2 regions of the Paenibacillus sp. GD4 genome follow, and region 2 is predicted to be linked to the other one. Evidence: riboswitches for the same ligand, from Rfam matches in the RefSeq annotation. Region 2 holds a riboswitch; the other holds the start of a gene.
What was found. Region 2 has a riboswitch for cyclic di-AMP ahead of RAC89_RS17250 (TrkH family potassium uptake protein). Riboswitches for the same ligand answer to the same signal wherever they lie in the genome.
Positions count from the first base shown of each region.

Region 1: linked by a shared signal. The riboswitch ahead of RAC89_RS16325 (KamA family radical SAM protein) and the one ahead of RAC89_RS17250 (TrkH family potassium uptake protein) in region 2 are both predicted to bind cyclic di-AMP.

Region 1 is NZ_JAVCYK010000001.1:3,373,309-3,376,426, forward strand. Features, by position in the region: gene thpD (ectoine hydroxylase) at 1-3, shown strand, start outside; gene RAC89_RS16320 (DUF2179 domain-containing protein) at 9-530, shown strand; cyclic di-AMP (ydaO/yuaA leader) riboswitch at 618-758, shown strand; partial or broken gene RAC89_RS16325 (KamA family radical SAM protein) at 1,193-1,897, shown strand; gene RAC89_RS16330 (glycine betaine uptake BCCT transporter) at 1,963-3,118, shown strand, end outside.
Region 2 is NZ_JAVCYK010000001.1:3,553,609-3,556,726, reverse strand. Features, by position in the region: gene RAC89_RS17255 (potassium channel family protein) at 1-379, opposite strand, end outside; gene RAC89_RS17250 (TrkH family potassium uptake protein) at 394-1,746, opposite strand; cyclic di-AMP (ydaO/yuaA leader) riboswitch at 1,816-1,955, opposite strand; gene RAC89_RS17245 (CPBP family intramembrane glutamic endopeptidase) at 2,209-3,118, shown strand, end outside.

The sequences.
Region 1 (3,118 bases), 180 kb from region 2:
TAGCGCCTATGATCTCGCTGCCTTTAATCGGATCGATCATTGCCATAAACATCGCATATGTTTCTACTTTCACATTACGGCTAATCTTGGTCATCAAAGGCAGAACCCTCCTGGCTTCCTTCCTTTCTATGGCTGAAGTATTCATCTACCTGCTGGGCTTGAATCTGGTGCTTCAGAACATGAACAATCCATGGAATATGGCTGCTTACTGCATCGGCTTTGGCCTTGGTGTGTATCTCGGAAGCCGCATCGAAGAAGCGCTGGCATTAGGCTATCTGGTGGTGCAGGTGATCGTGGATTCCTTAGAATCCAAGCTTCCTAACGAGCTGAGGGATCATGGCTACGGAGTAACGACATGGCCGGCGGACGGACGGGACGGCAAGCGCCTTGTGATGCAGGTCCTGGTGCGGCGCCGCAACGCCCGCAAGCTCATGCACACGATAGAGGAGCTTGCACCTAAGGCGTTCATCATTTCCCATGAGCCCAAGAACTTCAAGGGCGGCTTTTGGACGAGAATAACACGCGTGTAAGCGGAACAAGACTGCGGACTCGATGCCGCAGTCTTGTTTTGAGAAGGGAGACGTCTAAGGGCTGACAATGTTTTCCTTATTTTGTAACATAAGTGTACGCTTAATTTCCGACATCGTCGGAAATCGGGGGAACCAATGTTGTTGGGGCGAATCATGAAGTCATCGATGTAGGGAACCATCTTTCCCCGAGCCCGGCAGCTAACCTCGTCAGCAGTAGATGGGTCAACAATTGTTTGCATGCCTATGCATACTCAATGTGTGAATTGACCCGACGCATCGGGTCTTTTTGTGCTTTCCGGGAGACCCGTGCCCATGAGAATAGGGGGAACTTTCGTCCTGTAAGACGAAGCCTTTTTCATGAGCAAAGGGTCTTTTTTTGTTTTGCTCTTTTGAAAAGCGGAAAAGAAGGCAAAGCCACCAAGCATGGTGAGTTTTTTCTTGTTTTAAAGCCTATGTAATAGCAGATGTGCGATTACTGTTGCTCGATGGGCAGGTTTCGCGATTATAGTTGCAAATCTGCAATTGGGCGGGAAGGAAGGTTGGTTTTTCGTGTTTCATGACCAGTGTAATCGCAGATGTGCAATTATCGGCGCTCGGAAGCCATGCTTTCGCGTGTATAATGGCAGATTTGCAATTAGGTGACCATGGGCTGTTTTTTTATGATGTCGGATGTCAGCCCGGGCATCAACTATATTGCAAAGCATCCTGAGATTAATAACGTGCTTCTCACCGGCGGAGACAGCTTGATTCTTGCAACCGCCAAGTTGGCTAAGATCCTGGAGCGACTCAGACAGATTGAGCATGTAAAGATTATACGGTTAGGCTCCAAAATTCCTGTATTTAATCCGATGCGCATTTATGAGGACCAGGAATTATTAGATACAATCCACATGTATTCCACTCCGGAGAAGCGAATTTACGTTATGGCTCACATCAATCATGATGACCCTGTGATCCTTGGGGAGCTGCTCGACAAGCTGTCCTGGGCCGGTGTGACGCCATATTATTTTTTCATCAATCGTCCCGTAACGGGAAATCGGGAATTTGTACTGCCGTTGGAGCGGGTTTACCGGATCGTGGAGGAAGCGAAGGCCAGGACATCGGGGCTCGGGAAGCGGGTTCGCCTATACATGAGCCATACCTCCGGTAAAATCGAAATACTAGCTATCGAATCAGGCAAAGCCTATTTAAAGTACCATCAATCCCGCGACGGGGAATATGGGAAATTCATGATGCTGGACTGTCCTTCGGATGCGGCCTGGTTCGACGATCTTCCCGGAAGCGAGAAGCATTGGACTAAGCCCGGCAAAAAAGCAAGCGGGATTGTATTTGTTAATGAACTCCCCGATGTTCCGATAAGGAAATGAGGCATCCGAATAGCATCTATTGCCCGCGGATACCTTAAATGGTAAAAAGGTAAACGGAGGCTTCCATGGTTTTTACAATAGCGGCAGTTATTATTCTCCTATTTGTGCTCTGGGGCAGCTTGAATCCAAGCGGTCTCGCGAAGCAGGCTAGTGAATTTCTTGCTTATACGACGACGAATTTCGGCTGGTTTTACTTGTTCGCCGCCTTCGGATTTCTTATCTTTGTCGTTTATTTAGCGTTCAGCAAGTACGGAGGCATCCGTCTTGGCGAAGACGAGGATGAGCCGGAGTATTCCAACGTAAGCTGGTTTGCCATGCTGTTCAGCGCGGGGATGGGAATCGGGCTTGTTTTCTGGGGAGTGGCCGAGCCGCTGTCCCACTACATGTCCCCTCCTCAGGCAGCGGAGAGCCAGTCCGCCGAGGCGGCCAGACTTGCCATGCGATATGCTTTCTTTCATTGGGGACTTCATCCATGGGCCATCTATTCCGTCGTCGGAGTAGCGCTTGCTTATTTTCAATTCCGTAAAAAACGCAAGGGTCTAATCAGCCATACCTTTTATCCGCTGCTTGGTGACCGGGTTGATGGGGTACTGGGGAAGCTTATTGACATACTTGCCGTTATCGCAACGGCCTTCGGGGTGGCCACCTCGCTTGGTCTTGGCACGCTCCAGATTAACGGAGGGCTTCAGTTTCTATGGGGTGTACCGAACGGAGTAGGTGTCCAAATCGGTATCCTTGCCGTGCTTACAGTGCTGTATATGCTTTCGGCAACAACAGGTTTGGACAAAGGGATCAAAATGCTGAGCAATGCCAACCTGCTGGTGGCTCTAGGCTTGCTGATCGCGACCTTCGTGCTCGGACCCACCTCGTTTCTGCTCGATACCTTCACGGTGACGCTAGGGGGCTATCTGCAGAACCTGATCCAGATGAGCTTGCGGTTAACACCCTTTACCCAAGCAACCTGGGTCAGCAACTGGACGCTATTCTATTGGGCTTGGTGGATCGCGTGGGCGCCGTTTGTCGGCATGTTCATTGCCCGCGTATCCCGCGGCCGGACAGTGAAGGAGTTTGTGCTGGGTGTGCTGTTCATTCCCAGTCTGTTCAGCTTCCTTTGGTTCTCCGTCTTCGGGGGCGTCGGGCTGCATCAGCAAGTACTGGAGGGCTTGCCTATTGCCCAAGCGGTCAGTAAGGATATGACCTCCGCTTTGTTCATAACCTTGG
Region 2 (3,118 bases):
TGCCCATATCCCGCTCGGGGAAAATCACTCTGTCCACACCGAGCTTCTCCAGCACTTTGCCGTGCAGATCGGACAGCGCCTTGGCCACGACCTTCTTCACGCCGATATCCTTCAATAGAATGGCGGCAAGAATACTTGCCTGGATGTCGTCTCCGATGGCTACGACCACACAATCAAAATTCCGGATGCCGAGTGAGCGCAGCACATCCTCATCCGTAGCGTCGGCGACGACGACGTGCGTCAGCACGTCGCTCATTTCATCAACGGATTCTTCATCCTTGTCGATTCCAAGCACCTCGAACCCAAGCTTTACCAATTCCTTGGCGATGCTGGAGCCGAAGCGGCCCAGTCCGATGACAGCGTATTGACTTCTCTTCATTTGCGGTTGTTCCCCTATCCGATAGTAATTTTCCCTTCCGGGTATCTATATAGCTCTTTTTCCGTTTTCGGGCCGAGCGCATAAGCGAGCGTCAGCGGGCCGAGACGGCCGATAAACATCATGAGGCAAATCATCACCTTGCCGAAATCCGTCAAATCCGGTGTGAGGCCCATCGTCAAGCCTACGGTAGCGAAGGCCGACGTCACCTCAAATAAAATCATCAAGAAGTGGTGATCCTCTGTAGTGGACAGCAGCATCGACGCGAAGACGACCAGGAATAGCGCAAACAAGGTCAGCGTGATCGCCTTGAGGATCCGGTCCTTGCCTAAGCGATGCCGGAACATAACGATGTCCTCCTTGCCCCGGATCATGGCAATAACAGCCCCAATCAGAATCGTAAAGGTCGTCGTTTTGATCCCGCCCCCCGTCGAGCCCGGAGAAGCCCCGATGAACATCAGGATGATGATAAAAAATTGAGTGGCCTGCCGCAGGCCCGCGAGATCCACCGTGTTCGGTCCCGCCGTTCGAGGGGCAACCGACTGGAATAGGGAGCTGAGGATTTTACCTGATAAATCCAGGGACCCTAGTGTTCTCGTATTCGTGAACTCAAACAGGAAGATAACAACCGCTCCTAATCCTATGAGAAAAGCGGACATGCTTAGAACTACCTTTGAATGAAGAGACAGCTTTCTCAACTTGCGGTAATCGAGCAGATCCGATAAAACCACAAACCCGAGGCCCCCAAGCACGATCAGCGCGCAAGAGACAAGGTTGATCATCCAATCGTCGACGTAGCTCGTAAAGCTGGAGAATGGACCTGTGATCGGCCCGAAAATATCAAACCCCGCATTATTAAAGAAAGAAATTCCGTGAAAAATTCCAAACCAGATCGCCTGGCCCGGCTCCATGTCCATAGAAAACCGGATGGCATACAATACGGCACCCATAAACTCTATCGTAAGAGAATAATAAAGCACCTTGCGGATTAAGCGGACGATTCCTTCCATACTGCCTTGATTCATCGCTTCCTGCAAAATAAGCCGTTCTTTTAAGGAGATACGTTTACGAAGAGCAAACGCGAACAGCGTCGACATCGTCATAAACCCTAAGCCGCCTACCTGAATCAATGCAAGGATAACGATTTTGCCGAAGATGGTAAACGATGTCCCGGTGTCCACCACTACAAGACCGGTTACACAGGTGGCCGAGGTAGCCGTGAACAAAGCATTCAGGAATGACAGCGGCTTGCCCGTTGCCGAAGCGATAGGCAGAGTCAGCAAAATCGCTCCCGTCACAATAATCGCGGCGAAGCCCAGTACGAGTATTTGCGGCGGCGTCAGCTCAAATTTTTTCTTTAAACGTTCCACATATTGCACCTTCCGTCCGTTTTTTGAACAACAAAAAAGACACTGGAAGCCCAATGCCGTTTGTATTGGTTCCTGTAACACGCAAGCCTACGAGGTTAGCTGTCGGATTCGGATGTACAGGCACCCGTTCAGTATGCGGCCGCAGACTGAATTCACCCCTAATATCATGGTTCCCCCGTTTTCCATAGGAAATTCGGCTCTATGCAATTGATTTGAATTATAATCCTCCGTCTGTCGGAATACAAACCCCATTTTGCAGCGATTATTCGGCATATTCGGTGAACTTGGCGCTTCGTGTCGACCCAGCAGGGGCGTACGCTAGCTTTACATGCATTTACCGTCCCTTATCTCCGTCAATCATTGGATTTCCAAGATGAATGTATGCTACCTTAAGAGAATAAGATGTTTAGTAACGCATGCAGGGGAATTCATTATATATCATTCGATTTCAAGGAGAAGCCGATGCCCAAACGTTATCAAGATCCTTCGCTTTTGTGGTTAGCTGTAGTCGGTCTGGTATTGTATCTCGGAGTTACGTTTCTTACGCCCTTCATGGAACAGGACAAGCAGATGGAGGAGCAGCCGCAGGCTCCCACTCTAAGCAAGCAGCAGGCCGCGGAAACAGCCGCAGCCTTCGCTAAGAAAATGCTGTCCTTGACGGAGCCATACGACACGTCTACTTATTATCAGTCTCACACGGTAAGAAGCGGTTATTTGCAGAAGGAAAAGCTGACGGAAGCGTATGAGAAGCAGTTCGGGGACCGCCTTCCGATTGATTATTACGAGGTGGAAATCGGGGAGCAGGCAACGGGTACTACCTACTTTGTGGATGTGGATTATCACAAGGGGAATATACTGGCATGGCAAACCGTAAGGACCGCTTCTTCTAAAAGCAAAACGGTCAGCGCCGCTGCAGCCCCCCCCGACCAATTCATCGGTTCGACATTTGCGGAACAGGGGTATGTATTTAGTGATTTCACGCTGAAGGATGGCAAGCCCGCTGCCTCAGGAGAGCTGGTGTACGAGCACAAGCAATGGCGGATTGGAGAAGCACCGTTCCGTATTGCCGTGAAAGCCTCCGGAGAGCTCGTATCGCACTTCAAGCCGGGCTTTGCCGTACCGGATACGTTCATCGCCTGGCAGGAAGCGGAGGACCGGCAATCCGGATGGATGACCTGGATCAGCATGGGCGTATCCAGTCTGATGACGCTGGCTTCCTTGATTGTGATCATAAAATATCGGCGCGAAATCACTTTATCACGCGGACTGACCATGTCGATTGCTTTCGCAGCCATCTACATCACGAACAACTTCAACATGATCCCGGCCGTGCGCTCACAGCACGGAGCCGCCCCTTCGGGCGACGGAATCG